3 regions of the Shewanella pealeana ATCC 700345 genome follow, and region 2 is predicted to be linked to each of the others. Evidence: riboswitches for the same ligand, from Rfam matches in the RefSeq annotation. Region 2 holds a riboswitch; each other region holds the start of a gene.

Region 1 (11,027 bases), 2.6 Mb from region 2:
CCTCTTTGGTTAAGCCATAGGCAACAGTTTGCCCAGCGGCAAAAGGCAGATTGCGGCTATTCCAGTCAGACGAGAAGGCGAGGGCAAACGGCACCTGAGCCTGCTTGAGTAGAGCAGGAATTTTAAAGGCCAGATCGATCGGTTCATCGTTACGTTTAGGCAGCGTTAGCGTTCGGTTATAAATCACCTTGGCGTTAACTTCGGCAAGTGCGCCAGCGACGCGCCAGGCGTCGTAACCACCAACAATCACCAACTTAAAACCAAACTGTTTGCTTAGGGCGATAGCTTCCTCAATCTGCTTTTGCGACTGAGCATGAACAAATAGCTGCGCCTTGCCTTCATAGAGTGGCGCTAAAGCCTGCCAGCGAAGATCTTTCTTATTCACATTGCCCGACTTGGCGGCAAGCTGATAACGCTGACCATCTAGAAACGCGGCGTAAACCTTCTCGATTCGAAGCTTTAAATCTTGCTGTTGTTCCTTACGTTTGTCGCTATCTTTGGATAACCAACGAATATGAGGCCAGTAAAGGTGGAACTGCTTATTCGATTCGACTAAGGCATCTTCAACAGTCCAGCTGTCCATCGACACTAGCGCAGATTGTCCGGCTAACCCATCACCCTGAGGTACGACTTGGGCATGGGTAATACCATTGACTCTGACCGTTGGAATGATCTCCGAGTCAGGGTTAAAGGCTGAAATAGCCTCTAGCTGAGGGTTGATGTCACCCACCTCGTAGGCGTCATTGCTTGGGCGCATCATCTCCACTTCAATCAGGCCCATGGTGGTATCCAGCGCAATTAACCCAGGATACAGGTGTTTACCACTGGCATCGATAATTTGTACACCATCAAGCAGCTCTGAATAGTCCTGGCTCATTGAGGAGTTTAATGACGTGTTTGATGAATTGCTTGTTGCTGGCTCAGTTACTTCAGCTTTGGCTACATCTAAGTCTTGCGCCACGGCAATAACTTTACCATCAGCAATCAGTACATCGCTGTCTTGCATCACGCCATTAGTAACGGTGTGCACCGTAGCATTAGTAAATAGTATGGTTTGGCTTTGCGCCTTAGCCGGCAGCATGTCATGGGCATTGGCCATAAAACACAGTGGCAGGCTTAGTAGGGCGATAGTCTGCTTCAAAATTGTTTGCTTAAAAGCAGTGGCTCTAAAAGAGGCATTTAACGTCATTACAGTGCTCCTTTGGCTGACTGCTGCCATGCATTAAAGTGGGTATCGCAGTGCCATTCAGGCTCGGTTAACTCTATCGGGGTTTCGCCTTGTTTATGGGCATCATCGCTGCGAAGGACTTTTTGGATAAGTGCAGCGCGCTCTGTTGCAACCTCAGTTTGTGCAGTTCTGTCTTGTTCGCGGCTGAAATAGCGGCGGCCGCTAATCCAGGTAGAGTCGACCTTGGCGTAAACAGAAAGTGGCTGGTGATCCCATAACACGATATCGGCTTGTTTACCTTCAACCAATGAGCCGACCTTGTCTTCAATACCGAGTTGAATAGCAGGGTTGATGGTGATCATCTTCCACGCATCTTCTGCCGCCATGCCGCAATACATCATCGACTTTGCCGCTTCCTGGTTAAGTCGGCGCTGCATTTCATAGTCGTCGGAGTTGATGCTGGTGAGAACGCCTTTGTTTTGCATCAAGCAGGTGTTCTGTGGGATAGCATCATAGACTTCAAACTTGTATGCCCACCAATCGGAGAAAGTGGAGGCATGGGCGCCGTGCTCGGCCATCTCATCGGCGACCTTATAGCCCTCCAGAATATGGGTAAAGGTGCTGACTTTGAAGTTGTACGCCTCGGCAAGCCGCAAGAACATCAGTATTTCAGATTGCACATAAGAGTGAATATGAATATTGCGGGTTTGTTCTAACACCTCAGCAATTGCTTCTAAGCGATAGTTATACTGCGGCGCGACCGTGCGCCTGCGCTCGCTTGAGCGCATTTTTTTATAATCGGAGTGAGCCTTGCGATAGGCGAGTGCTTCGTTGAAAGCCTCGCTAAATAGGGATTTAACCCCGATGCGGCTCTGAGGGAAGCGACGGGTATAATCGTCACCCCAGTTACTCTGTTTAACGTTTTCACCTAAGGCAAACTTAATGCTTGCTGGCGCATCTTCAAACTTCAGTTGCTCGGCATTATCGCCCCATTTAAGCTGAATGATCTGCGCTTGGCCACCAATGGGGTTGGCGCTGCCGTGAAGGATCTGTGCTGTGGTGACACCGCCAGCAAGACCGCGGTAGATGGCGATATCATCTGGGTTGATCACATCGCCAATACGCACCTCAGAGGTGATAGCGTCAGTGCCTTCGTTTGTACCGCCGTTAAGGGCAATATGAGAGTGCTCGTCGATAATGCCAGCGGTGACATGCTTACCTGTGGCATCGATACTGGCATAGCCAGAAGGGGTCTTGAGGTTTTGGCCTATCTCTTCAATTTTTCCTCGGGCAATGATCAGATCGCTATTGCTGAGTACGCCGCTCTTATCTGAGGTCCAGATAGTGGCGTTTTTTATATGTACCTTATCTAGCGCCGGGCGCTCATTTAAACCATAAGCCACATTAGGCGAAGTTAGCTTGGAAATAAGCGCGGTTTGCGTTGGCTTATCTTGCTTACTCTCTATAGTAACTGGCTTGAGCTTTATTCCACCAAAAGGAATGGTTTGGTTACTGCTGTCGAGCAGTCTACCCGTCAGGCCTTGGTCATCTAACCAGAGGGTGAAGCGACTAACGCCTTTAAATCCCGCCTCAGATAGGTCGGCGCTAAACGTGAGCCGTCCTTGTTGGTAATCAAGGTTGGCTAGCTCAATGGTATTCTCACCGCTAGAAAGCGTACCACTTAAAGACGGAGATTGGCTAATGTTGAGATCGAAGGCCAGCTCGTTAAGCTGCAGCTGATAGGGCTTGTCGAGTAGGGCTCTATTGCGATTGATAAGCTGGCGCTCTTCACCCTGTAACCAGATACTGACAATCTTACCGTCATCGAAAATATTACCGTCGCTGATGACCAAGTCTGCCATAAAGCCAGGTTCGAGTTTACCCGCTAAATGATCGATCCCTGATATTTCAGCGGCGTCGGTGGTTAATGCGGCTAGGGCCGCTTCTTCAGACAAACCTCTTTCAACGGCTAATTTAAGCCTTGGCCAAAATTTATCAGACTCTATTCCGTATTGAGTTAATGCGAACGGAATTTCGGCATCTGCAACCTTGGCTAAATTACTTGGGGCGCGCTCCCAATGCCTTAATTGAGCTAGGCTGACTTCACGCTCACTATCACCGTCGATTATTTCAGGTGCGGCGGGATAATTAAGTGGCAGGACGAGGCTGAAAGGGTAGGACTTTAATTCCGTTAATCTTGCATATTCACGACCATTGCCAATTAGGCTGCCGCTTAACTCATGTTGGTTTAATAATTGAGCAGCTCTGAGCTGATTATTGAGGTTTTTAGTTTCAAAGATGAAACTTTGCTTTTTGGCGTCGGCTAGCCGCTCAAATGCAATATTAAACTCAACCGTCTCTCCAGAACTTTTATTCTTATTTTGGTTATACCAGTTTGCATCGGACAAGGTTTGTCTAATTAATGCCATACTGCCCATTAAAGATTGTGGATAATCTTGAACAGAAGAGCCTTTGTTAAAGGCCATAAATTGGCTCGTATGTGCATTATAAATAACATCATTAGCCTTCTTATTGGCTAACGATAATGTCACACCCTGCCCGCGAAATATTCCATCTAAATAGCTAGACTGGACACTGGTAAAACCATTATCAACCCATTTCTTTGCTTGTTCTTTATCTGGATAGACATAATTGAACCACTGCATCTCTGAATGGATTGCACCATTGCTTGCGTTACCGCCGATACGTTTAATTTCATATACGGGGCCTGATTTATCTTGAATCTCTCTTTCATAGTCGATGGCATATTCAGTAAAGGGATCAATAAAGCCTGAATATATAGTGTGCCCCGACAAATCTATTTCAAATGCCCCATCGGGAATATCGTTATCCTTAATGACGGCTTTGATTTTATTGTTTTCAATCAATAGGGTAGCATCTTTTAGCATGTTGCCTGGTGCCAGCATCAGGTTTGCATGGCTTAATGCCGTGAGTCTGGGGGTGTTGTCGGACAATTGCTCATTAGCAAATAGCGCTTGGCTATATAACAAGCTAAGTAAAGCGATAGGAGATGTGATTATATGTTTACGCATTATTCTACTTATTATTGTTAGATAAACAGGGAAATGATGAGCATATCCTAACTTATTAACAATGACTAAGCAGTAATTGTAACGACCAATGTGAAAATTTTAACCTAAAATGAAAAAGCCCCGCAATCGCAGGGCTCTTAGTTTGGATGACTCGATATTAGATCAAGAAGTCTTCCATTGTACGGCCGTTCTCAAGTTGGTTCTTAAATACAGTTGGCATACGGCCTTGACCAGTCCACTGTACCATTTCGCCATCAACTTCAATTTGATATTTAGCTGGACGAGGAGCACGCTTCTTAGGAGCGGCTTTAACGGCAGCGCCACCAATATCGTCAACAGATAAACCGATAGCTTCCATTTGCTTACGGATCTCTTCGATTTTAGCATTACGCTCAGCCATCGCTTCTTGTTCTGCAGCATCTTGAGAAGATTTTTCTTCAATGATTTTTTCTAACTTCACTGATAGTTCTTTTAAATCATTTAGTGACAAGTCTTTCACTGCAGCTTTAAAACGACGACCATGTGTCAATATTTCAAGAAAATCGCTCATAATTATTTAGGTCCAATTAAGAATAAGATAGGTAATAACTCTATTGGCTTAAATAATAGAAACTATTTGGATAAGGATCAAATATTATTTTTGAATTATTTATATCGTTAAATCGTTAATATGAATAACTTAACTATCATTGTGGGTTAATAAATGTTTTAAGAGTGTTTAATTCAATAAAGGCTTATGTTGTGTCAAGCTGGGTGGACAGGTGTTTGAAACTTGGTTGACGTTAACGTTAACAGCACGTAAAGTGGCTTTAATTTCGGTAATAGTCGCAACAGCGTTATACCTGTGGCTCGTTACTTAATTTCGAACATTATAAGAGACGTAAGAAGGAAGCCCTATGAAAGTATTGGTGCCAGTTAAACGTGTCGTCGATGCCAATGTAAAAGTCAGGGTTAATGCTGACAATACTGGTGTTGATACCGCAAACCTAAAAATGGCGATTAACCCTTTTTGTGAAATTGCCGTTGAAGAAGCCGTTCGTTTAAAGGAAGCAGGAAGCGCCTCTGAAATTGTCGTATTAAGCATCGGCCCTAAAGCATCCCAAGAGCAGTTAAGAACAGCGCTTGCGTTGGGAGCAGACCGTGCCATTCATATCGAAACAGAAGAGGACTTAGTGCCGCTGTCGATCGCCAAGCTGATTCATGCTGTGCAACAAAAAGAGCAGGCAGAGTTGGTTATCTTAGGTAAGCAGTCAATTGACGGTGATAACAATCAAACCGGACAGATGCTTGCCGCTATTGCCAAGATGCCACAAGCAACGTTTGCCTCAGAAGTTAAACTCGATGGTGATAAGCTCGTTGTGATCCGTGAAATCGATGGTGGCCTACAAACAATCAGGTTGCCACTGCCAGCGGTTGTGACTGCGGACCTTCGTCTAAATGAGCCACGCTATGCCAAGCTTCCTAATATTATGAAAGCAAAGCGCAAACCTCTTGAAGCTCTGACACCAGCAGATTTTGATGTCACCCTTAAGTCTCACCAGAATATCCTTAAGGTTGCCCCACCAGCTGAGCGTAGCGGTGGTGTGATGGTTGCGTCTGTAGAAGAGTTGGTTGAAAAGTTAAAGAATGAAGCGAAGGTGATCTAATGGCAATTTTAATATTAGCAGAACACGATAACGCCAGTTTAAAGCTAGATACCGCTAAAGTGGTTGCATGCGGTCAAGCCATTGGTGGAGATATAGACGTATTAGTAGTCGGACATAACTGTGATGGCGTGGCAAGCGAAGCGCAACAGTTAACAGGTGTGCGTAATGTACTGCTTGCCGATTCAGCATCGTATGCCAATCATCTCGCTGAAAATATTTCTGAACTAGTGCTTGGCGTCGCGTCTGATTATGAGCATGTGTTAGCGCCAGCCTCAAGTTTTGGTAAAGATGTGCTGCCGCGAGTGGCTGCACTTTTGGATGTGTCTCAACTCTCAGAAGTTGTAGAAGTGGTTAGCAGCGATACATTCGTCCGTCCTATCTACGCCGGTAGCGTGCTTGCAACGGTTCAGAGCCTAGACGATAAGAAAGTGATGACGGTACGTTCGAGTGCGTTTGATGCTGTCGCAACAGATGGCAATGCAGAGCGTGTGCCCCTTGCCCAAGACATGGCGGCACAATCTGAGTTTGTTGAACAGAGCCTAACTGAATCTGAGCGTCCAGAGCTAGGCAGTGCGTCGGTAGTTGTTTCAGGCGGCCGTGCCCTAGGTAACAGCGAAAACTTTGGTATTCTTGAGCAACTAGCAGATAAGCTAGGTGGCGCCGTTGGTGCATCTCGCGCTGCAGTTGACGCAGGCTTTGTACCAAACGACTTACAGGTGGGTCAGACTGGTAAGATAGTTGCGCCTGACTTGTATATTGCCGTCGGTATTTCTGGTGCTATCCAACACTTAGCAGGCATGAAAGACTCTAAGGTGATAGTGGCAATTAACAAAGACCCTGAGGCGCCGATTTTCCAAATTGCGGATTACGGTTTAGAGGCGGATCTGTTTGAAGCGGTACCTGAATTATTAGCCAAGCTTTAATCTAATGATTATATCCTGTGCAACACCTATGCAGCGTGAAGTTGTTTCACACTAGTAGTCAGCTTGTTAGTGGATGTGAGTTAATTTGGTATTGTTCGTGATCTGTGTCACGATAAGCGGCTTTAGGGTAGCATCTCTAAAGCCGCTTATGTTTTTATGTCCGTCACGCTTTTTGAGCTAGCCTTAAATTGCGTCCTGAGAAGTAGAGGTGCATTAAATATCAGTATCGATAAGTAGGGTGATGCCGCTGATCTATCGAGAAAGGATTTGATGCCGAAGTGACATAGCATATCGGGGCTAGTTGCTGGGGCTGTGACCAAATAGGGACAGCACTGCCATAGTATTTCTTATCTGGAAGATAAGAATTTTTATATTAATGACGAACCATTAATATGGCTATGGAGCGCTACTGATAGGGCAGGTGTAAACAGATATCTATGCTATATCCCACCAGTTCAGTCGGCCTCCATTCGTATTTAGCGAAGAAATTAAAAAATGACAATTATAAGCTATGCCGATTCGGCTCTGTCGCTACTGCCTCCGGTAGTGGCAATCGTACTGGCGATGTTAACGCGCCGTGTTTTACTGTCTTTGGGTGTGGGTATCGTATTGGGGGCATTGCTGCTTACCGATTTCTCTGCCATGCAAACAGCGCAGTACCTTGGTGAAAAGGTGTCAGCTCTGGTTTGGGATGATGGCGCCTTGAACAGTTGGAACCTATATATTCTTGGTTTCTTAGTGTTACTTGGAATGATCACCGCGCTAATCACCGTTAGTGGCTCGGCCAGAGCCTTTGCCGATTGGGCTCGTACCCATATCCGCAATAAACGTGATGCTAAACTACTGACTATGTTCTTAGGTTGTGTTGTGTTTATCGATGACTACTTTAACAGCTTAGTTGTGGGTAGCGTCGCCAGACCACTGACCGACCGTTACTACATCTCACGCAGCAAACTCGCTTACCTGCTTGATTCTACAGCAGCGCCGATTTGTGTTATCTCGCCAGTATCGAGCTGGGGGGCTTATATTATCGCCTTGATTGGCGGCATTCTTACGGCTCACGGCTTCACAGATACAGGACACTTAAGTGTGTTCGTACAGATGATCCCAATGAACTTCTACGCCATTTTTGCACTCTTGCTGCTACTTTGTGTTGCCTTGATGGGTCTAGATATTGGTCCAATGCGCCAACATGAATTAAAAGCGCAGAAGGGCGAGCTTTATGACGAATCTAAAGGTCTACCACCAGGAGCCAATTCAGACTTACCAGAAGCGGATACCGGTAAGATCATGGGGCTATTCCTACCTATCACAGTATTAGTGTTTGCCACTTTCTACTTTATGGTTAGCAGCGGCGGCGATGCGCTAGCGGCAAAGGGCCAAGCATTTAGCCTAATTGGTGCATTCGAAAATACCGATGTGGGTTCATCATTGTTCTTCGGTGCTGCAATTGGTCTAGCGGTTACTTTAGCTTTGGTTATCTACCAAGGCGTAGAGAAATTGATGATCGCTAAAGGGCTGTTTGAAGGTGCTAAGTCGATGCTACCTGCGATTTATATTCTACTGTTTGCTTGGACAATCGCCGGTGTGATTGGTCAGCTTGAAACCGGTAAATATATGGCGAGCTTAGCAACAGGCAATATTCCTTTTGCTATGTTACCTGCCGTGCTATTTATTCTTGCAGGCCTAACCGCATTCTCGACCGGTACCAGCTGGGGTACCTTCGGTATCATGTTACCAATCGCTGCCGATATGGCGATGGGTAGTCATACCGGAATGATGCTACCTATGCTTGCGTCAGTACTCGCTGGTGCGGTATTTGGTGACCACTGTTCACCGATTTCTGATACCACGATTTTGTCGTCAACAGGTGCAAACTGTCACCATATTGACCACGTGATGACTCAGTTACCTTATGCCTTAATCGTTGCAGGCATTAGCTTGGTAGGTTACTTAGTACTGGGCTTCACTGAGTCAGTAACAGCTGGCCTAATAGCTTGTAGCGTACTGTTTGTGATTAGCATTATCGTACTGCGCATCAAGGCATGTTCGCCAGATGCAGCGTGTAAACAGTAAGGGTTTATAATCTAAATTGCATGAGAAGGTGATTCTATACTGCTAGCGCTATACTGCTAGCGCTATACTGCTAGCGCTATACTGCTTGTATTAGTCGCTGCTTATAAAATCTAATCGACTCTCCTAAAGCCGCTCCTTATCGAGCGGTTTTTTTGTGGGCTGAATTTATCTAGCTCAGCCATAAAAAAAGCTCCCTTTAAAGGGAGCCATTTATCATGACATCGGCAAGCAATAAACTGACTTAGCCTTAGTTTAAGCCACGACGCTCTAACAAGGCATCGGTTGTTGGCTCTTGGCCTCTGAAAGCCTTATAGGCATCCATAGGCGCAACGGTGTTGCCCACTTCACGAATGGTCTTTCTAAACTTCATACCTATTTCGCGATTTAAGCCGCCCTGTGTTTGTACGTAGGCGAAGGCATCTGCCGCTAAGATTTCACTCCACATATAAGCGTAGTAGCTTGCAGAGTAACCACCTGGGAAAGCGTGGGCAAAGTAGGTCGACTTATAGCGAGGTGGAACCGCAGCAAGATCGACGCCGTGCTTCTTAAGCGCTGCCGCCTCAAAGCTGGCAACATCTTGCAGTGGGCTACCGGCCTTGAGTGTATGCCATTCAAGATCTAAAAGAGCGGCAGACATATACTCTAAGGTGTCGAAACCTTGGTTAAAGCTGCGCGATTTTAATAGCTTGCTGAGTAGCTCCTGCGGGATAGGCTCACCCGTTTCATAGTGCTTAGCATAGTTGGCTAATACTTTTGGATGTGCAGCCCAATCTTCCTCGAAGGTTGATGGAAACTCAACAAAGTCACGTGAAACCGCGGTACCTGAAAGAGTTGGATAAACGACTTTCGAGAACATGCCGTGGGTGCCGTGGCCCATCTCATGGAACATGGTAGTCACTTCATCGTAGCTGACAAAAGTTGGCTCGCCTGCTGGCGCCTTCTTAATGTTCATCACGTTAACGACAACGGGCTTGCTATTAAGTAACTCCGACTGCGTCACGAACGAGCTCATCCATGCACCACCTCGCTTGCCTTCACGAGAGAAGTAATCGGCATAGAAGATCGCCATGCTGCTACCATCTTCATCAAACATCTCGTAGGCTTTCACATCTTCATGGTAAACAGGCAGATCAGGGCGTGGCTTTAGCGTTACGCCGTAGAGCTCTTTGAGGGTAAAGAACACGCCGTCTTCAAGTACACGGTCAAATTCAAAATAGGGGCGGATGGCGTTCTCATCTAGGTCGAACTTCTCTTTACGTACTAATTCGGCGTAATAAGCCCAGTCCCAAGGTGCTAGCTCAAAATCGCCGCCAGTTTTGTCGATCATGGCTTGAATATCGCTGGCTTCTTTTTGCGTGTTCTTAACAACAGCTGGCACCATAGAGCCAAACATCTTATAAACCGCTTCTGGGGTCTTAGCCATCTGTGGCTCTAGGCGATACTCGGCCCAGTTTTCATAGCCAAGCAGCTCTGCTCGCTCGGCGCGCAGTTGGGCTAGACGAGCAACTAAAGAGGCTGTTTCATTATCACCCTCAAGACCACGATTAGCAGAGGCTTGCCAGATCTGTTGACGCAACTCCCGGTCTTGTAACTGAGTCAAAACGGGTTGGCGAGTGGTATTGGTAATATTAAGTTGATACTTACCTTCATGGCCTGCTGCTTTTGCATCTTGTGCTGCTGCGCGGATAGCGCTGTCAGACAAACCAGTTAGTAGCTCCTTGCTGTCGACGACGACGGCAATCTCTTTTGTCTGGCGCATTAAACGCTGAGCAAACTCATTGGTCAGAGTCGATTGCTCTTCATTGAGCACTCGGATCTGCTGTTTTTGATCTTCTGTGAGCTTGGCACCAGCGCGAACAAAGCGCTTGTAGTAAACCTCGACTAAGCGATTTTCTTCCGCTGATAAGCTCAGATCCGCACGTTGTTTATAGAGGCTCTCAATCCGTTTAAATAGAGCAGGGTTGAGATTGATATTATCTGAGTGGGCGGCCATTTTTGGGGCCATTTCGCCCTGTATTTTGCGCAGTTCTGGATTACTGTTCGATCCAGTTAAGTTGTAGAACACTTTTGAGGTACGGTTGAGTAGTTCGCCGCTTTTCTCCATCGCCACAATGGTGTTTTCAAACGTTGCCGCCTTAGGGTTGTTAGCTATGGTTAAGAT
Region 2 (11,027 bases):
CGTGTCCTTCGTGGTGCATTCTTATCTTTCGAAGTCACCGAATTGTCTCTGAGTGACTTCCTTAATTGAACGGCATTAGTAACATAAGTTAGCTTTTACAACGCTACAAACTTTGGCCTGACAAACTTTAGCCAGACAAACTTTGGCCTGCCCTACTCGCAGCTATAGCTCAAATAGATTGGTCATCACCTTATAAAGCTCGGTCCCCTGATACACAGATGCAGAGGCAAAGTGCAGAATCGGCACGCAGTCTTGCTCAAGACTCAAGCCTGTTAGCTCGTTATCTGTGCCATACAAATCTAGCCTTAAGATGTTAGCAAGTACCATTCCCGCTTTGAGCGGCTCGCCGAGTTCAGCCTTATATTCGACAAGCCCTGCTGTTGGCGCGTGAAACTTCTTATAATCTTTCAAGTAACAGCCATACCTAGCCATCTCGGCAGGTTCAAGCTTGTCACTCACCACCCCACGATGACTCAGATAAGCCAAGATCCCCTTCGCATCCTCGAGCGCATCCTCCATATCGATACGCTCCTGGCTAGCTAGCTCCAAGGTAAATGCCGATACAGGTACCTTGAAATCGCGCCCCTGAGATTGCACATATTCCGCCAGCTGCCACCAAGGACAAAATGCCGCTTCATCCATGGCGCCGCCAAAATCATTGGGGATCACCAGACTAAAGGGAATAGAGAACAAAGATGCCGAGGCCACATCGTATTCAGGGCAATACATATGCTTGCATGATTTAGGGCCAGTATGCAGATCGATAACGATATCGGCCTCATGAGCCAGTCTCTGCAGCGTTACCGCGAGGCGTTTACCTGTGGTCACCCCCCACTCATTGTTTAAGTGAGTCTGACATGACTCAATCAACAATAAACGGTATGCCTTGATCAGCGCCTTATCTTCTAGATGACCATGCTCTTGATACCAACTGGCGACATCGAGTTTATGATCCAGATATTCCCGATTCCAGTTAACCCCAGTGATAGGGTCGAAACGACCTAGGGTAAACTCACCACTTTTTTGATTGATCCCTAAAGGATTAGCCAAGGGCAGTAAAGTTACCTCGCCCCTGACATCCAGCTTTTCCAGTTGCTTCATTAACTGAAAAATTACCGCGTTACCTTGCACCTCGGCGCCATGAACATTGGCTTGGATAAATACGCTCGGCGCATCGAGGTCTTGGGCTGGGATCCGGTAAACAGGAACGCTCAGCTCCTGCCCAGTCGCCAACTCTCCCACTCTTAGGCTAGATTGGGTAAATTTCATAAAAGGCTCTACTTCCTGTTCGCGTCGACTGTTAACTAGGCTTCAAACAAGTTTTCATGCAAAGCGCCAATAACATTAGCAGCCTCAGCTTCATCCACCAAGATACACAGATTATGTGGGCTCGCCCCTTGGCAGATCATACGAACATTGTAAGTCTCTAATACTTCAAATACGCGGCGACATACCCCTGCTGTTGAAGCGATATTGTTGCCAATAACGGCAACCAGAGCTAAGCCCTCTTCGACTCTAACGCGGCAATGTTGCGATAACTCTTGCAGCAACGCCTCACTCAATAAACCTTGACCGCTCGAGTCCGAGCCTGTTTTATCGAGTGTCAGTGCTACGTTCACCTCAGATGTGGTGATCAAGTCGACACTGATCTTATGCTTTGCCAGTGTCGCAAACGTCTCGGCAAGGAAACCTTGAGCATGTAGCATCTGTAGGCTATGGAGATTTAGCAAGGTTTGGTCTCGGCGCACCGCTACGGCGCGATACACAGGCTCACTTTTAACCTGATGACGGATCCAAGTGCCACCTTGCTCCGGTGCCCAACTAGAGCCAACGAAGACCTGAATCTTCTGTCTCACTGCCGGTAAAATGGTTGCAGGGTGAAGCACCTTAGCACCAAACGTTGCCATCTCAGCCGCTTCGTTAAAGCTAATCTCAGGGATTGGGCGAGCATTAGGGGCCAGACGAGGGTCGGTAGTATAGATCCCCGCAACATCGGTCCAGATCTCTACCGCATCGGCTTGCAGCGCCTCGGCTAACAACGCGGCAGAGTAATCACTACCACCACGGCCTAGGGTTGTGGTGTTGCCTTCGCTATCGGCGCCCACAAACCCTTGAGTGACGATAACTTGATCGCATAATAAAGGCTCTAGATGCTGCTTAGCCAACTCGGCGATCATTTCGATTTGCGGCTCGGCGCGTCCATGATGACTGTCGGTTCTCAGCACTTGGCGCACATCGAAAGCCGATGCACTAGCGCCTTTCTCCCGCAGTACCGCGGCAAAAAATACTGAAGAGCACATCTCACCTTGAGATAAGAGTTCATCCATCACCGCCTTGCTACGAGTCAGCTTTAAGCGCTCACTTAGGGTCGAGATATGGCTGAGAATGTGATCAATTCTTGCCGCCACATCGCTCGGGTTCCCCAGCTTATCGAGGATTTGATATTGAATCGAAGCGATCTTCTTGATCAAGGCTTTAGATTCTTCAACACTGGTTTCGGCTTGGGTCAAGGCGACTAGCTGATTAGTCACCCCGCTCGATGCACTCACCACCACGACTCGAGTTTGTGGATTAGCAATAATGATATCGGCGCAGCGCTGCATTGCGTCATAGTCGGCAACAGAGGTACCACCAAACTTGGCAACATTTAAGCTAACAACAGATTCTAAAGACATAACGCTGCCTCCACGCATAATAGGCACGGCAGGCATTGACGAGAATGGGTATTTTGAAAAACTAACATGAATAAGCTCCGAACTAACTTCGTTCGAAGAGCCTGGTGCTATGATATGTCCCCCATAGAGTGGGGAAACAGCGATCGTCACCAGAAGCTCTCCACCATAATAAACATAGGTGACAATCGACAGGATTCAGCCTGTACAACCAACATTCAAGCCCGTCCAAATGGCTTTAAATATCTCGGCGTTAATCTCCCTCATAAGTCATCAAAGGGTTTTGGTCCCCTCAAACTTACTACCTAGTTAACGCTCCTCTTCTGCACTTATCTTGTATAGCTGTAACGTCCTATCGAACTAGCGAAGAAAGTCTGCTTTGTATACAAAATAACAGATTAAAAAATATCAAAAAATAACCAATTAAGTCAACGGAAATCTAAGATGATTTAATTTTACTCAATATCAGGCAAGTCTACTACTCTGCGCACTCGTGGCGAGAATGCGCCTAGAAAGGCTTCTTGCTTAGGCATTAAGCAGGGAACTAACTGTAAACGGTCAGCTTCGACATAATATACCCAAGCTACCTCAAGATGCTCGTTTCAGAGCTCCCGTAGGATAGCTGAATAAGGCAGTGATTGAGGATAATGGTTATTCCCTTACCGATATCACTAACGCAGTGCAGGTATTCTACGGGAACTCCCGTAGGGCACGGAGAGAAGCAACATTTTTCTGCGTTATGAAATATTGAATTAGAATAACTAGTCCTACAATTTCATGCCTTGAACTCTGTCACTTCTCGACATGCTGAATCCTGCATATTGAAGTTGTTTGGGTATAGATAGCATTTTGATTGAACAGACGGCCAAGCTGTATCGCCGAGTGCTTATCGGTAGAAACTGCCCAGCTTTTCTCCATATGTCTTCCATCTTGGGAAGCACCGACCATAGAGCGATAAGGTAGGCCTAGTTGATGTATTTCATGCTGCAGTTTTCGGTCTAGAAGGCCATTTTGACAAGGAGAGAGAACCTCTCCTTTAGGGTTGTATGCGGTGATAATTGCGAAGGATAATTGAGCGGATAATGTCTGAGAAAACAAGAATTCGGTTTGTTTATAATAGTGCCAAAGGCTATCTACTGAGTTGCTCATTGCTAACAATTTCTCCGATTTAGGTGTAATTATTATAGCAAACTCGTAAGCGCTTCCTAACCTTGTGATGTATATCACTATTAGCGAATTTATCAAACACAATAAAATCAATGATATAGTTTTCAAAAAGTGATCCAAATCATATCGTTGAGCAATTTTGTTAACATTTCATTTGTTAACAAATGCCTAAAACGAGTACAATAGGGTTTGTTGATTAACTCATACTGATACATGTAACGAACACATTTTGTTACACATATCTGAAACAGATAGAAGAGTAATCCACACAGCAGTATCAAATGTGATCTATGTTTGATTTAACATTTAAACTTCATACAAAACGGTAAGTAAGGAACTTTTTTCTACTATCGTTAATCAAAGTTTATACAGTTCACGTTTTTCCATATGTGAGATACCCATACTTTGCTTATCATGCAGTGTGTTGCTGTTTCGAACCAAATTTGAAAGCACCTACGTGTATCAGTGAATTATCAGCATAACTAGATGGAGTATAAACTTTTTATACTCATGGTTAGAATTGACAGAAATTAGGTAATTAATATGCAAAACCCGCACATTCTGATTGTTGAAGATGAAGCAGTAACAAGAAACACACTTAGAAGTATTTTTGAAGCAGAAGGATATGTGGTAACTGAAGCCAATGACGGCGCTGAAATGCATAAGGCTATGCAAGACAACAAAGTTAACTTGGTGGTTATGGATATTAACTTACCAGGTAAGAACGGTCTTTTACTAGCTCGTGAGCTTCGTGAAATTAATAATATCGGTCTAATCTTCCTAACGGGCCGTGATAACGAAGTTGATAAGATCTTGGGTCTTGAAATTGGTGCTGATGATTATATCACTAAGCCATTCAACCCACGTGAATTGACAATCCGTGCTCGTAACCTATTAACTCGCGTTAATAGCACAGGTACAGATTCAGAAGAGAAAAGTGCAGTTGAGTTCTACCGTTTCAACGGTTGGAGCCTTGAAATCAACAGCCGCTCTCTAGTTAGCCCACAAGGTGAGTCATACAAGCTACCACGCAGCGAATTCCGCGCTATGCTTCACTTTGTTGAAAACCCAGGTAAGATCCTAAGCCGCGCAGACCTTCTAATGAAGATGACTGGCCGTGAGCTTAAGCCACACGACCGTACTGTTGACGTGACTATCCGTCGTATCCGTAAGCACTTCGAGAGCTTGCCTGATACGCCAGAAATCATCGCAACAATCCACGGTGAAGGTTACCGTTTCTGCGGTAGCTTAGAAGATTAATTCTAAGCTCCGTTATATGTACTGTAAGCAGTACATATAAATAAAAAGCCAGTCGATTGACTGGCTTTTTTTATGCCCAGATTTAGATACCTTTGTGCCAACATGCATATTTATTAGCGGTTAGATTAGAGTATAGACTTAAATAAAACTGAACTTTACTCGGCAAGAAACTTAATAGTCAGCCATTAAAAATGATATTTAGCTCAATCAGATACCTACAAAGTAATAGTATTTCATATTAATTCTGCGCTACGCCTTTTCACTGGCAAGCAAAATAAATACAGTTCTCGATTCGAGCCAAGCTTTGTTCTTATTAATGATATTTAATTTCAAATTAACCTTAATAAAAAAGGCGTGGTCTACTAATTGCATTCTATTAATCGCAATTAACAGTAGCAACGCCCGATTTATATCACACTAGCCATTGTGTTATTACTGCTTAAGCTCTCGATTTAAAAAATCGGCTAGTGAGTGATATAAATGTACTCTCACCTTCTCACCACGCATCGAGTGCTTCGATCCCGGGTAATCGATCATCTGAAATAACTTACCCTCATCCTGCAACGCCTTATAAACTCTGGTACTGTTCTCAAACAATACATTGTCATCGGCCATGCCATGATACATCAATAGGCCTGACTGATAGCCGCCAACATAAGGCAGCACGCTACTGGCCTTATATCCCTTAGCATTGGTTTCAGGATGCCCCATATAACGCTCTGTATAGTGAGTATCATACAAAGACCAGTCAGATACTGGCGCGCCTGAAATCGCCGCTTTGAAGTAATCTGGCGCCTTAAAAATACTCATCAGCGCCATATAGCCGCCATAACTGTGGCCATAAATAGCAATGTTATCGCTATCGACGAAAGGTAATGTGCGCAGGTAATCCACACCGGCCTTTTGGTCGTTCACTTCAACCTCGCCGAGCTGCTTATAGATCACATACTCAAACTGGGTACCACGGTGTGCCGAGCCGCGATTATCTAGCTGATAAACAATGTAGCCTTGCTGCAAAAGATGCTGAGTAAAGTAGTCTTGATGACTCCAGCTATTGACCACCAGCTGCGCATGCGGCCCACCATAAACCCGAACGACCACGGGATACTGTTTGTTAGCATCAAAGTTAGTTGGCTTGAACATGCGATATTGCAACATTTGACCGTCTTCAGCCTTTAGCTCACCAAATTCCGGCAACTGCCACAAACCAAAGTAGTCATAGAGTGGATGACCCTTTTTCACTTCGTTTTGCTCAACCCAAGCCAGGCGTTCACCACTTTGATCATGCAGACTCACCTGCGGTGGTTGTGACAAGCTGCTGAAGTAATCTAGGTACACGGGGTTATTGTCGGCAAATACCGTGGAATGCATGCCACTGCGCTGACTGATGGACTCAACTTTGCCCCCCGCTAATGCCACCCGATAAAGCTGCTTTTCAGTCACCTTAGTCTTGCGGCCAGTAAAGTAAACGTCACCGGCTTTTTCATCGACATATTCAACCGCATCGACCGCCCAATCACCCGAGGTTAGCTGACGGATCACTTTGCCGTCTAAGCCAATCAAATACAGGTGATTAAAGCCATCACGTTCAGATGCCCAGATAAATGCCTTTTGCTGCTTTAAAAAGTGCAGGTCGTCATTAAGGTTTACCCAAGCTTTGCTGCGCTCTTGCACCAAGTCTTTATCGTTTTTTATATCATCAATTGCGACAATGCGCAGATCCAGCGCCTGTTGATCGCGGCTCTGCCACTGATAAGACAAATGCTTGCTGTCTGGCAGCCACTTAACCCGTGGCAGATAGATATCGGTATCTTTACCTAAATCGACCCAAGCGACTTTTTTATCTTTAAGGGTAACCACACCAAGCTCAACCTTGACATTATTCTCACCAGCGTAGGGATAACGCTGCTCGGCCAGCTTAATACCGTCGGCATATATTTCATTACGGGTGACTAACTCTACGCTCGACTCATCGATGCGAGTGTAGGCAATCGCCGACTCGTCGGGCGCCCACCAATAGCCCGTCATTCTGCCCATCTCTTCTTGAGCAACAAACTCGGCCATAGCGTTTTTAATCGCGCCGCCGCCATCTGTGGTTAATGCGGTGATCTTGTGGCTTTTTAAGTCCAACACATACAAATTTTGCTCACGTACAAACGACACAAAGTGGCCTTTAGGCGAGAGTCGAGCATCGGTAGCAAAGCCCTCACCCGTTTCAAGCAGTTTGACCTTGTTGTCATTGACCGAGTAGTAGTACAGCAAGCCCGCAGCAGGGATTAAAACCGCCTCGCCATCGTCAGACCAAAAGTATTCCATGATCCCCTGACCATAAATACGCTGACGCTCGCGGCGCGCCTTTTCTTCATCAGACAATTCGCCCGCTTCCAGCTTATCGGCGTTAATCAGCACGCTTTGTTTGCCACTGGCCACATCCATCTGCCACAAGTCATACAGGTGCTGGTCATCTTTACGCCCAGCAAGGTAGGTGACGCGCTTACCGTCCGGTGACAGCTTTAACCCACGAGGGCTACTGCCAGCAAGTGCAGGAGAAGCATACATACGTTCGATGGTAAGTGGCTCAGTGCCACCAGGTAGTGCAGAGGAAGCCTGAGACGTTGCAACAGGCGTCAAGATCATAGGCAAAGATGCGAGCAGCAAACTCATCCAATTTTTTTTCATTATTATTCCCTGGATTAATAGCTAAGTAGTCTTCAGCTAACTAGAAGCTAGGCTGAAAATTCGCCTACATTGTGCCTTAATCATAAGCAAAACAAAAATTGCACAAATGATGCAACTCGTCGCAGTGGAAAAGCCAATCTTTACGGCTGAAAAAACTAGCGTTCTGGGGTATCATCGCGTCAATAATAAAGAATACACTTTTGTCCTGACCTCAAACTCAATTTACTCATGTAAAATTGTATAGGAAACAAGATGCAAACTCTGGCTGAAAACCTGACATCACAAGCAATTTCTCCTACCCTTGAAAAACTTATCCTGACCCTAGCTAACACCTCAAAAGAGATTAGCCACGCAGTACGTCACGGCGCGCTAGCAGGCGTGTTAGGCGCAACGGAACAGGAAAACGTTCAAGGCGAGACACAGAAGAAACTCGATATCATCACCAATGATATGCTCAAAGATGCCCTAAAGGCTGACGGTACAGTACGTGGTATCGCATCTGAAGAGGAAGACTATGTCGTTGAAGCCGATGCTAACGGCGAGTTTTTAGTGTGTTTTGACCCGCTAGACGGCTCATCAAACATCGATATCAATTCACTAGTGGGTACTATCTTCTCAGTATTACCAGCTCCTGCCGGCGAGCTAACTGAAAAGAGTTTCCTACAAGCAGGCCGCAACCAAGTGGCAGCAGGTTATGTGCTATACGGCCCATCAACCATGCTTGCACTGACTACAGGCCAAGGCGTACAACTATTTACCCTAAACCCAGAAACTAACGAGTTCTTGCTAACCAACGGCGCTATGGCGATTAGTAAAGACACCGGCGAGTTTGCCATTAACATGTCAAACCAACGCTTCTGGGAAGCACCAATGCAGACTTACATCAGCGATCTATTGCTAGGTAAGATTGGCCCACGTGAGAAGTCATTTAACATGCGCTGGATTGCCGCCATGGTGGGCGATGTACACCGCGTACTTTGCCGCGGCGGTATCTTCACTTACCCAACTGACAACAAGAACCCAGAGAAGCCATACAAGCTACGTTTAATGTATGAAGCCAACCCAATGGCATTCTTGGTTGAGCAAGCAGGCGGTAAAGCATCGACGGGTTATGAAACCATTATGGATATTCAGCCGACTGAAATTCACCAACGAGTAGCGGTGATCTTAGGCTCAGCCAATGAAGTTGACGCTTGTCTTGAATACCACGGTATTGATTACAGCGAAGAACCAGTTTTATAGGTTCTAGGGGTTGAGATAGGTCCTAGGTCCTAGGTTCTACGCAAGGCTGAGACGGCAGGAGCCGAGAAAGCTTTGACGGTGTCGGCCAAGACGGTAAAAGCCGGAAAAGCAAAAATCTAAAAGAAAAGCACAATCCTATGTTAGTTAGGGTTGTGCTTTTTTTTGCATAGTTGTCGCTATGCATCGAGCTGGGGTTAAAGTTATAGTTAGACTTCGTCTAACAACTAAAGTCGTGAGCTTCCAGCTCACACACGGCCAAGAAGGGGTCTACAGCAACCCCCTCTTGGATCTCCCCTGCCGCCCCGACGAAGTTGTTGTTCCTCACTCATTTTCGAAAATATCTATCGCCTCATATTCGCCGTCCATGGCTCACCTAAGGCTATCTCGGCATCCATGCCTCAATCACGATATTTTTCTTCAATGACCTCGGCAACTCCGATGGGGAATGGGTGTTTTCTGTAGACTAAGTAGGGGAAGTTAGATTCAGGTATTTGAATGTTTACTCTGACCCGACATATCTAAGTATTTAAAACTAGCTATTGACGCCATAGTCGTTTGTTATGCTTATGCTCCACTGAGCCTAACATCTCTTCCTGCTTTTAAATTACGAAATAGCTTTTGAAGATCTAGCTTTGCATCTACGTGTAAATTTTTATAAGGCGCAGAGTCATAACCTAGTAAGTCATATACTGACAATACAATTTCTTTCGTCACATTAGCAGCTTCAGTAAGATCGTTAGGAGTCACTCCAGCTCTCTCAAATGCGCTAAACTCTGTCGTATTCGCGCTAATATGCGCGTACACATTATGTCTAATGTGTTTAAGGCTTTGCCATGTTTTGTTGAGATCCGAGTACTTATGCCTCAATTCTTCTATCTCGACTGAGTTTGAGTCCGATTCGGCTAGTTCTAGTAACTTTGGAATACTCATAGAATTATTCTGATCATCTGAAATTCTAGACAAACCCATTAATAACGTTGCAAAAGTGCTACGACTAGTCGTAAGCATAAACGAACTATACATATTGAACTGCGTTTTAAATTCTAGATGCATCACAGGGTCAATCAACACACGCCAAACGCGCTCTGAGTTCGATGTTTCACAAACTGATGAGAGCATCGATTCTACGATTTCGTCTACAGATAGCTTGTTCTTTTTCTCCATTTCCTCTCCAGAAGCATAACGCCACCTCAACCGCCGGAGGCCAGATTGCAGGCGCTTGTTATGCCTTTGCCTATTTCCCGAACAAAGATTCTGTTAATAGTTTATTTGTTAATGTATTGCTACCAGATAAGTCATTGCGCATAGCAGAAATAATATTACTGAATGCATTAAAGGACTCATCTGAATTTAGAACGCCGTACTCAGTAAAGTACTTGTGAAGCTCTGTGACGACAGCATCGCTCCCCAAAAGTACTACCCTAGATTTTGCCTGTGTTAGCCGTTGTAACTGCTCTAAGTTTCGTTCTTCATCATGCTTAATTGAGCTAGCTATCTCTGAGACGGCATTAACCAAATCGAGATATGCGTTTGCTCTTATCTCGATTTCTTTTTTATTATGCTCATTTTTTTTACCGAGATGGTATTGAATTAAAGCGCTTGCTCCGACTCCAACCAGCCCGATTAATGCCACAATTAATTTTATATCCATGAACTCTCTCTAGACATAACTTTTGTATAGTGCGCATGCGTACGTATTTGGCAAAACGCACATGCACATTTAATAAACCTATTATTAAAGCCTCACTAAAGTAAAGCTATTGATTTATAAGAACTCTACCAGAGTGGCACTGAATAAACGAGCACGAAAAATTACAAAGTGGATATGGATATTTTGGATCTGCCGCCAGAGAAAACATCCAAATACCTAGCTTAACGTATCTAACTGAAATCACAGAAAACACCAGTTCCCCATCGGAGTTGCCGAAGTACGTTGGAATAAATCACGTGATGCCGACATGGATGTCGGCGTAGCTTTCGCGGGGCAGGATGCCCCATCGGAAGCGT
Region 3 (11,027 bases), 2.1 Mb from region 2:
TGATTGCACATATGTTATATCACTAACAAACACCTCTTCAGGTGCTGTTGGCACTAACTCTTTCAGTAAATTTGGATGTTTCTTCATCCAATGTTTACTGTTAGTCGTCTTGGTATAATTACGCTTAGGTTTGACTAACAAGCCTTCACTTTTCAAGTAACTAAAGAAGTTATCGCGCCCAAGTTTAATCCCTTTCTCGATGAACTTAGGTTTAAGTAAAAAGTAGAGTTTCTTGCCACCAATCCGAGGCATAAACCGACGGATATCTAGTATCATCGCTCTTACAGGGGCTAACTCCATTGCTCTACAATTCGCTCTTCGTTCTCTTTGATAGATAGCTTGTCTTGTTATACCCAGAAGCTTACAAGCGCGATTTAAGCTCGTTACTTTCTGTTTTTGAAGACTTCTCGCTCCCTGGCTAAGTACTTTTTTCTAAGGCCAGCTCCATATTCTGCATCAATAATATCAACGGCTTCATTGAGTAATAGATTACGTAAGTGCTCATCTTCCAGCTCTTTTTCAAGGCGCTTAATCTTTTGAGCTGGGGTTTCTTTAGCTTTAGTTGTTTTTGGCATAGTCATTCTCACTGGTTGAGTCCAGTCCATCTTACCGTGCTTTCTAAGCCAAGTAAGTACCGTGGAGCGACCTTGGATGCCATAGGTTGTTTGAGCTTGTTTATAAGTCATATCGCCTTTTTCTACGGCAGCTACAACTTGTAATTTAAAGCCTAACGAATAATCTCGCTGTGTTCGCTTAACGCGGGCTGGTATTGGTGTAGTCATTATAAAGTCCTAAATGTGTAAACACATTTCAGGACAAGACACTGAAAATAAAAAAGGCCCGTAAAGGGCCTTTTCTTTGGGTTAACTTTTCGCGTTAAACCCTCGGTAACTGGCTATGCATTAGCTGGTAGCATTTGCTGTCTTTTATGACGACGAAGATGGAATACACAGTTCGCGATAAACCATAGGCTACTCACCGCAATACCGGCAAGGGTTGAGCCAGTGATGCCCATCGCCAGATAACCGAGGAAGGCACCAAAGGCAACCGTAACGGCATAGGGCAGCTGGGTCATAACATGGTCCATATGATGACAGCTCGCGCCTGTCGCCGATAAGATACTGGTACTCGATATAGGTGAGCTATGGTCACCAAATACAGAGCCAGCCAATACCGCCGCAAGCATAGGCATTAATAGACTTGCGTCACTGGCAATAGCGATATCACCAGCCAGTGGCAACATGATGCCAAACGTGCCCCAGCTAGTACCGGTGGCAAATGACATCCCGCATGCTAAAACAAACACTAAGGCTGGTAGAAGCTGAACCGGAATGCTGCTCTTAGTCAACGCTGCTAAGTATTGGCCAGTTTGCATATCGCTCACCACAGTACCAATTGTCCAAGCAAACAGCAGGATAATAATCGCAGGCATCATAGCCTGAACACCTTGTGGCGCTGCAGATAACCATGTTTTTGCTGGCAACTTTAATCGCAGGGCGAGCACGATAGAGACGGCAAGACTACACAGCGCCGCATATACCAAGGACGAGCCCACATCGGTATGCTCAAGAGAGCCTATCAAGCTAAACGCTTGGCCCTTAGCCGACAGGGCATCGGCGCCACTCATCACCATGAAGAAGATGCTCGACAGGGTTAAGGTCGCAATAGGTAAGACCATATCAATCATGCCACCACGGCCTTGCCCCTCGGTGGTGATTTCAAGCCCTTTAGGGCGTCCTTTAGACTCATCCCACAGCTTGCCCTCTTGCGCCCAACGTTCATGTTGACGCATAGGGCCAATGTCGAGCTGAAAAGCAATGACGACAAGTACCATTAACAGAGTAAACACCGCATATAGGTTCATTGGGATCATCTGTACAAACATGGCAATAGGGCTGATATCGGTAATACCATTTGTCACCAAAATACCGCCTAAGATCGCAATGATAAATGCGCCCCAAGAGGAGATCGGCATGATGACGCACACAGGCGCGGCAGTTGAATCCAGCAGATAAGCCAGCTTTGCCCGCGAGATCTGGAATCTATCCGTTACCGGGCGGCAGATAGGGCCAACTGACAAACTGTGAAAAAAGTCATCGATAAAGAAGGCAAAGACCATTAAGCCGGTAAGCATATTGGCACTGCGGCGGTCTTTACAACGACGCACTCCCCACTCAGCAAAGGCTCTGGTCGCCCCCGTAGCCGTCATCAGGCTGATCAAACCACCGAGCAGCAACATAAACAGTAACATATTGACGTTGCCGCTATTGATAGCGCCATCGGCCCAAAAGATCCCGGAGACAATATTAAACAGATAGTGAAGTGCATTCAGCGGATTATAGCTGTTTAACAGTATGGCACCGGCAAGAATACCAACCCCTAAGGATAGCAGTACACGGCGGGTCGTAATGGCGAGGATAACGGCTAACAGTGGTGGCACCACCGACAGCAGGGAATCGGAATATTGAACTAAACTCATGATCTCGTAACACCTATTATTTAGGTGGAGATCTACCAAAAGGATAGAGAAACAGATTTCAGTCGAAATAATACTTCTTACCCCTTTAGGTAGCGCTCCATAGACAACATAACTATGGCAGTCCTGCATCTGTTAAATGCAGACCCAGCGATTGTTGATGACGCAACAATAACTTCGGCGCTGACTCCTTTCCCCAGATGTCTTAGGTGTCACCCTCTATCTGGATACTTTTAGGCAGCGCGCCTCTACTCAAAGGATTAAGCCTAGATAATACTCATAGATTTGTGAGTTGCAAGAATATTTATTCAATCATCCTCTAAGGTATGCCCCTCCCCACTTAGTGGTTGATTTTCACACTACAAAATAGCGTTAACTAGCACAAACTCACTCATACGTCGTGCAACGACGTGCGGAGGGGACCATCTTAGCCATAAAGAGGTATAACATTCAATCTGACGGAATATTGCTCTACCTAAGCACCCTCTAGCCATCAAATTCAGTGATTTATATCGCCACTATAAAAAGGAAAAACGGCTAACTCTCTCAGGATTGATTTAGATCAATGAGCACCTACGCCTTTTCGGGTCATATAAAGGTGAGCTCGATCACAAACAGCATTTACAACTACACCGACCGGCTCACGCAAGCACAGCTTTTACTGCTGTGAATAGCAATAATTCTAATAATGAAACCAAAAATATAGAGGTACCCTATGGAATTACTACCAAATTGTTATACCGATCTATGCGTTAATGGGAAATGGTTTCACTATGATCACGGTGCCAACTCAGTATTCATGCTCAATGGTAGTAAGCCACTCACCTTTGAGTTAGATTCGTTACCTAAAACCGAAGATGAACTAGAGATGCATTTAAGCGCAATTTCTTCCGAGCTCATCTAGCGTATCCAAAGCAAGCGAACTGATTTGGGTGATCATCTAAAATAGGCCGAATTAGGCCTATTCTGCTTATTTTTGGTGGTGCAAGCCGCTATCATTTTTAGTGCCCTCTATTGCCAAGCACTTGTAACGCGCTCCGGGTTTTCATCACCACAACCACCATGAGCTAAACACTACAAAACTAATAACATCTAAAAAATATAGGTACTTAAATACAAAAAACCTCAAATTGTGCAGTCCAAAAGCTGGAAGCCACAGGTCGTTTTTCAGGCTGAACCTACAGGCTATTGTAAAAAACTTAAAAATAAATATGGACAACGTTAAATTATCGGGTACTATTTATCTCGCTCTGCTATTGAGAGTGATTAATGAAACATAAAAGTAAAACATCAGAATTCCTTCGTTATTGTTGTTATCCTCAGTTTTCCCTTATCTTCATCATCACATTAAATAATTCAATTTTTCAGTGCATCGCATAATGCGACAATTTTTTATGAATTTAAATATATAAGGGACACAACATGTCTAATACAACTGGTATCGTAAAATGGTTTAACGAAGAGAAAGGTTTTGGTTTCATTACTCAAGACAACGGCGGCGCTGACGTATTCGTTCACTTCCGTGCAATCACTTCAGACGGCTTCAAGACTTTGGCTGAAGGCCAGAAAGTATCTTTCGAAGTAGAGCAAGGTCAAAAAGGCCTTCAAGCAGCTAACGTAATCGCGCTGTAACTTCGTAAGTTGACGTAAATGGTTTTATAACCATTTACGTCATTTCAAACTAACGCCAAAACACTAACGTTAGTAAATCAACTTCAACAAAAATGCTTTAATCAACATTTATACTGTATCTGCGAAAACATTAACATTTCAATCATCTGCTTGTTGTATATGTCATTACGTTTCTGAATCACTTCGTTATATTCTTATAAATCCAAATTAAACATCAAAAATAAAGACTAATTTTAAGTTTTACTTATTTTTACGTCATCATTTTAAAAAAGGTTAACTATGTCTCGTACATCGGGTCCAAAACGATTTTGGTTTCACCAATCAAAAAAGAAATCAGCACAAACTAAAATAACCAAAAAAAGGGTATAAATGAGAGTAAATTTTAATATTTTTAAAGATAACATTTCTTGGAATGCACTAATCCACCAGTTAAATGGTGATGTACTATTGCGTCATGTTCTAGTGAAAGGCAATGTCGTAGACAGAAATATAGACTTTATCTATTGTGATGAAACCTGCCAAGGTAAAATCATTAATGGTGATAACCAGCTTATCGGTAATTTTTCAACCTCCTACTAGTAAACTCACAGGCACGGGCTCCAAGCACCCAATGTCACTCTTAAGTCTGCCACTTTAAGAGCAGACAGAAGCTAAGAGAATTGACGGAGAATTCGGTCGAACAATCCGTATCTCAGCAATGACTAGCCCTAGATAAAGAGCCTTGCCTACCATAGATAAAACATCATTCGGTCACACAAGACTCAGATTCTCCCCTAGGATTTAAGAGCTGTGCGGTGGGTGCTCACAAACCATAAATAATCTTCAGATAATTAACAGCAAAGTAATCCACCGACCGACGTAGCAGGCTTAAAGTAAAAAGGCCCCGAAGGGCCTTGGCATGTGCGTTAAATTTACGTATCTAGGGCGGCGGTTAAACTCCACTATCTACCTTTAGACAATCTGCAGGGACATGCTAAGGGTGAAGTGCGTCAGATACCGACCAGAGTTACCTGTCAGCCCAATACACGCTTACCTACCGCTCAAACACGTGGTATTTCTCGATGGCAAATGTCTTACCTGTGGCGTGACAGGTTGCACAAGATTCAGATGTTGGCGCTGTGTACCACTCACCATCATCACCAGCACCTTTCTCGGCACTTAGCTCTCCGCCATTTTGAACCATATGGTTTAAAGCTTGGTCGCTGTCATGACAGGCATAACAGTTAGCTAATACTGGGCTAGACATCTTAGTGGTATCGCCAGCGTGATAAGCTTGTGAACGAATATACTGGTTTGGTACGGCATAAAGGTCGATACCATCGGCGTGACATGCGACACAGTTTTCAGCATTAAGCTTAGCAGCTGAGTTAGCAATGCCATCGTCATCATTTACCGTGTTGCCTACCCCCCAATGCATGCTGTGGACCATAGGACCAAATCCTGGTGCAGACATTTTTGACTTGCGGTCTTGGCCATTGTTATGACACGCAACACAATCTATGCCCCCCTCTTGATAGCTACCATTTTTATGATAGTTACTCTCACTGTTATGACAGCTAGTACAACTATCATTGGTGACAGCAAGACGACGATCATACTTACCTTCAGGTGTAAATGTTGGCACTGTAACCGCAGGATCATAAATATCAGTCGAAACAACATCTGAATAAGATGTCAATGTCACGCCGGAATAGCCCGGGTCCATACCGTCATTCATGTCAAAGGTGACTCTAGAGCTCGCAGATAGATTTGAGTTTGCAAAACCCGTTACAAGATCTGGGTAACAGACTGAACGCGTACCGTCTTCACGCTCAACATATTGATGAGCACCATAGGCATTGGCTCTACCAACAAGGGTATTGTGCTTACTGTCATAACCATGAATATAAGCGCCTGCATAGCTCAACTTATCGCCATATAAATTAGCAATATTAAGCTGAGTTTGAGTTTCACCTTCGATTTTAAACAACTTCAGGTCAGTACAAACAGCTCCTGTTGGTTTATCAGTCCAAGTAACATCCTTGTCCCAGTAAGGGGCTGATAGGGTCGTAGTATGTGACTCGCGGATCTGTTGACGCTCTACAAGCCCTGATTTAGTCGCGTGGAGTTCGCGTACATCGACATCGTCGGCAAAAGCGGCAATCTTATCATTCAGGACGGCGCCCGATGCGTGACAATCAACACAGCCATTACCCGCTATGCTCGTGTTCATTACAGGCTCTGCGTGGCAGGTAGAGCAGTTAGTCACTTGGAAATCACGTTCGAATGATTGATGATTAATATGACCTATTTTTTGCAGAGTATTTTTCGCATAACCACCATTTTCCTCATTACGGGAAATATTGCCATGACAGACCATACAACCTGCAACGAAATCGACCTTGCCCTCTAGATCGATAGCCGTATAACTAGGATGAGGGAAATCAGATGTACCGTAATCCACATGGCATGAATAGCAGGTCTCTGTGGTTGTTGTATGCAATGCATCAGGTTTGTCGACGATTAGTGGCATACTGCGGGCAATCGAAACAGTATCATTAACTTCAGCTCCTCCGACGCGCAACCAAACAATCCCTGTGTCTCCCGCCTTCACATGCTCCATCGGCATAACAAAGCTATAATTACCCGCTTCATTAATAGCTAATGAGGCGCCTTCAGGATTGCTATCTTTTGTCGCATCAAAAGTGCCATAGCCGCCAAGAGTGCCTTCACCTGAACGACTTAATCCAATACCTTTTTCAGTTTGTATGGCGAACTTAGCTTCAGCCTTTTGCAGGCCCTCTATTATTACACCGTCTTCATTAATAGCCTGAAACTCGAAGCTAATTTGACCATCTTCTATGGTATGATTTATTAACTCAATTTTAGTTTCTACAGAACTGCCAATGGTGGGAGGGATATACTCGCCATCGGTGCCATCTTTACCATCATCACCACATGCACTTAGGCCCATTGCTGCTGCAACCGCTAATACTAAATAGCGTTTATTTAAACTCATCATAGTCATCCTAATAGTATTGTTGTTTTTATTGCTTGAAAATAGTATTTACTTATTACAAATAAAATTGTGAACTAGGCACCACTAATAAAGCGTAAAAACAACAATTTATATAAGTTGTGACCTTGCAAAATTATTAAAATTCCAGAAAACAACAACAACACAAAGATCACATATGTGAATTCTAAATTCTAAAAACCGTGGCAACAGAAATACACTCAAATATCTGGAGATTGTTTAATCGACGTTAAGGCAAGTTAAAACTCATAGCGCTGTCGATATTGATAAGTAATTGCTTAAGAGTAATAACTTCTGTCAGCAGTATAAATCCCTACGTCATACACGCTAAGCTGTACGTGCCCCTACCCAATATATTTAACCAGCCAAACCCGAACCGTCGACCGACAAACACTAACAAAAGCGCAGAATCAAGTGATATAAACCATCAGGATATAAAATACAAAATAGCTAATCATCCTGCGTTCGATATTGACTAATGCCCCCTATAGCTCGCTAGAACACAAAGTTTAGCTAGCAGCCCTCTTGCATGCTTCACGCAATTACGGCTTTGGTTTTTCATACTGATATCTTTAACAATAAATGCAGCAAAAAATTTGAGAGGAGCCCTATGAATGACTATCGAATTGTGCGCTGAACTATACATTAGCGGGAGATATATTCACTACGTTCATGATGCAAACTGTATATTCATGCTAATGACAGTGGTTCAAAGTCCCCTTAATTAAACTAATCAAAAAGGAAAAACTGAACTAAAGATGTATTTAGCCGATATCGCTATAATTCGCATACCCAATAATTGACTAATCACTGTTAACATGTTTTTAAATAGCCATAGCAGTTCTTGTTGAAGGTAGACCCATCCAATTAACCGCCCCTATAATAACCATGTAAATACTTAGCACGGTTCTAATTTCATCTTCATTTATATTTTTCATTAAATGAGTCAAAAAACTGTTCATTACCACTTAATTAGTCAGATTTATAATTATTAAGTTTCACTACTAATAGCGTGACAACATAAGCCCCCCCCCACTATAAATAGCGACAGCGATACTGATTTGTAACAACAGATTATAGGTGTTGCCGCAGTGGAAGTATTATCCCCAGCGATTATCTGTGCTCATATAGTAAAGGGACAAGTACAGTTATGGCACTCAAGACTCAGCATAAAATCGCTAGTCACACAGAGTCATGAAACGATCCCATCAGCCAATAAGAGCTTTTCACACAACCACTCGCGTCGCTAATGTGAAAAGCACATAATACTAGATGGGCTTAATTGACCAACTTGTGAAGACGCTTACTCGCAAGTAAGCTGCTCTGGGGCTTGATAACTAATGTGCTGATGGAACCGCACTATAAGCTCATCCCGTGACTTATCTAACGCTAATTCAGATGTCATGCTTCTTAGCGCATCTTCAACTCGATTCAAATAACGGCCAAGCGCGCCATCTTTACAGTCGTTAATACCTGCGGCGATAGTAAAACTCACCATCTCGACTAACTTATTGCCGTCCCAGTGACGAATAAACTGCTGCTCTTCTATATTCGGATCGAAGCCAAGCATTTGTACCTCGTCAGTACCATCAACTTGATCGAATTTACTGTTACGTACAAGCGGGGTTAACCCATTAGCAACCATTGCAATTCGCTTAAGCTGTTTAGCTGAAGCCGCCTGCACAAATGCATCCTCAAGCTTCTGATACAGCGGGGTAAAGTCATCTGTATGCTCTGGCAACATAGCCTGCTTAAGCTTACGACTCAAAGGCAGCTTTACCGTGACATAGCACAGTGAACCGTGTGCTTCAGGGATCGGACACTGTCTTGCTCTATATCTGTCGCTAATCGAGCGTAGCTTGTAGCCATAGCTCTCTTTATTGCCCTTGGCTTTGGCAAACAGATCATATGATAGGTGTTGATGATCGCGGATCTTGATGGTGAGACCTTTCTCCGGCAGCTGAGGTAAAAGTTTGCCGAGGAAAGTCTGCACCCGAATATGAAAATTAGCAGAGTTACTGCGAATTTCGTCACCGGTTGCTAAGAATGCGATCCTAATTTTTCTGGCGCGGTAATCATCTTTACTATGAAGGCTTTGGGCTTCATGGTACTCAGGATTATAGAAGAAGATGATCTGCTCTTCGGTTGGGAAGCAATACGCCTCAGAGTGAAAACGTACTACAGGTAACTTATCGTTAGTGATCACATGCAGGTTATATAACTCTTCTTGCTCACCAAGGCTGAAAATAGCGCGGCTAAGGGTCTGATAACAGGTTTTGTAATCGGGATAATGGGCCAGCAACGCATCCGTTACTTTAATCTCTGCGGTGATATATTGATTGGCTCGTACGTCCTTGGGAATGTACACTTTTTGCTGATGGCTAAGGGACATAAATACTCCTTGTGATAAGTTAACCATGCCTAGTTCGGTGCCTATACTAGCGACTATTTATGACGAGTTTGCTGCGACAGGACACATTTCTAATACTTGATAGCAACATAATACTCCCCGAAAATGATTTATTTCTTAAAATCATATACCTAAGTGACAAAGCACAATAAACACCAGCTAAACTCTATACCTACTGAACATAAACAGTCAGAAACATAAAACACAGGCGGTAACATGGATGAAGAGCCTGCTCTTTGGTTACTTACTCGCATTCACATCAATCTGCCATGCAAGCTCAGGGCTAGATATCGCCCACGGCTTCTCGCCAGCAAAAAGCAGCGCCCTCGACAAAGGGCAAACTTGGGGGTTGTCTTACTCCCATAGCGTTCATTCGCTCGATAGTTTATTAAAAAAAATATAGCCTAAACCTTAGGCTTGCAGTCTCTCTACAGAGATGGAGCGGCGACCCCCATAAAACCAATCATGTCATCAGCCTTAACCCTATTTTTCAATATCAATGGCAGCTTGAGCCGTTAAGTATTTACCTTGAAATAGGCGTTGGTGCAGCTTACATCCACAATACCGCTTATCTAGACCGCGACTTAGGAACAAATTGGTTATTTGAATATAGAATAGGCTTAGGTGTTATTTTCAATCAGAATCATAGAGTAGGCTTATCTTTTATCCATTACTCAAATACCGAACTCGCCAGTATCAACGATGGCGCTGACTCAATTGGACTGAGTTATGGCTATTTTTGGTAAAATAATAAATAAAAAGAGTAAACACTGAGATGGTAATACAAAAGAGGCTGTTGAATTCGATAGCCTGCACTACCGAATTCAACAAAAGATACTGATTAGCTATACCGTGCGGAATCGACGGATAATTTCGTCTAGGTTTACCGCTAACTGACTTAATTCATTGCTTGATTGAGACACTTGGACCGTACCTTCACTCACTCGACAAGCTGCATCGCTAATATTAATAATGTTTTGACTCAGCTCTTCAGTTACTGCTGTTTGTTGCTCTGTCGCGCTAGCAACTTGAATTGCCATATCATTAATTTGCGTGATCGCAGCATTAATATCCTCAATCGCCGCGCTAGCGCAACTTGCCTGCTCGACGCTATGCTTCATCTTATCCCGGCTTGAGCTCATGACTTTAACAGCTGTTTTTGAACGATTTTGCAGCAGTTCAATCGTCGATTTTATTTCATGGGCTGAATCTTGAGTACGGCTAGCCAATGTTCTCACTTCATCTGCAACGACCGCAAAACCACGCCCTTGCTCACCAGCTCGAGCGGCTTCAATTGCGGCATTCAAAGCCAGTAAGTTAGTCTGATCGGTAATATTGGTAATCACCTCGGCAATGACAGAAATCGCATCTGTGTCTTGCTGAAGTTGGCTGATCACTTCACTCACTGCGGTGATTTCAGATTCGGACTCATTGATCGCTATCATGGTATTAGCCACCACACGGCTACCACTATCGGCTGCAGTAACGGCCAA

Evidence for each region. Region 2 has a riboswitch for lysine ahead of lysC (lysine-sensitive aspartokinase 3). Riboswitches for the same ligand answer to the same signal wherever they lie in the genome.
Region 1: it holds a riboswitch for lysine, as region 2 does, so the genes downstream of both, SPEA_RS15075 (Na+/H+ antiporter NhaC family protein) here and lysC (lysine-sensitive aspartokinase 3) in region 2, are expected to answer to the same signal.
Region 3: it holds a riboswitch for lysine, as region 2 does, so the genes downstream of both, SPEA_RS17210 (Na+/H+ antiporter NhaC family protein) here and lysC (lysine-sensitive aspartokinase 3) in region 2, are expected to answer to the same signal.

Annotation. Positions count from the first base shown of each region.
Region 1 covers NC_009901.1:3,481,285-3,492,311, reverse strand. The annotation lists gene SPEA_RS15100 (amidohydrolase family protein) at 1-1,189, opposite strand, end outside; gene SPEA_RS15095 (amidohydrolase family protein) at 1,189-4,221, opposite strand; gene SPEA_RS15090 (H-NS histone family protein) at 4,379-4,771, opposite strand; gene SPEA_RS15085 (electron transfer flavoprotein subunit beta/FixA family protein) at 5,118-5,867, shown strand; gene SPEA_RS15080 (electron transfer flavoprotein subunit alpha/FixB family protein) at 5,867-6,790, shown strand; lysine riboswitch at 6,986-7,207, shown strand; gene SPEA_RS15075 (Na+/H+ antiporter NhaC family protein) at 7,286-8,866, shown strand; gene SPEA_RS15070 (M3 family metallopeptidase) at 9,114-11,027, opposite strand, start outside.
Region 2 covers NC_009901.1:904,543-915,569, reverse strand. The annotation lists gene SPEA_RS03885 (succinylglutamate desuccinylase/aspartoacylase family protein) at 163-1,269, opposite strand; gene lysC (lysine-sensitive aspartokinase 3) at 1,305-2,675, opposite strand; lysine riboswitch at 2,821-3,003, opposite strand; gene SPEA_RS03875 (DUF3293 domain-containing protein) at 3,465-3,821, opposite strand; gene arcA (two-component system response regulator ArcA) at 4,383-5,099, shown strand; gene SPEA_RS03865 (S9 family peptidase) at 5,532-7,778, opposite strand; gene SPEA_RS03860 (class 1 fructose-bisphosphatase) at 8,031-9,020, shown strand; gene SPEA_RS03855 (AbiU2 domain-containing protein) at 9,585-10,184, opposite strand; gene SPEA_RS03850 (hypothetical protein) at 10,255-10,671, opposite strand.
Region 3 covers NC_009901.1:3,995,718-4,006,744, forward strand. The annotation lists one part of gene SPEA_RS22845 (IS3-like element ISSpe1 family transposase) at 1-425, opposite strand, end outside; one part of gene SPEA_RS22845 (IS3-like element ISSpe1 family transposase) at 425-782, opposite strand; gene SPEA_RS17210 (Na+/H+ antiporter NhaC family protein) at 896-2,479, opposite strand; lysine riboswitch at 2,562-2,735, opposite strand; gene SPEA_RS17215 (hypothetical protein) at 3,192-3,380, shown strand; gene cspE (transcription antiterminator/RNA stability regulator CspE) at 3,899-4,108, shown strand; gene SPEA_RS17225 (hypothetical protein) at 4,478-4,687, shown strand; gene SPEA_RS17230 (multiheme c-type cytochrome) at 5,142-7,109, opposite strand; gene SPEA_RS17235 (DUF3083 family protein) at 8,428-9,516, opposite strand; partial or broken gene SPEA_RS23525 (acyloxyacyl hydrolase) at 9,948-10,280, shown strand; gene SPEA_RS17240 (methyl-accepting chemotaxis protein) at 10,380-11,027, opposite strand, start outside.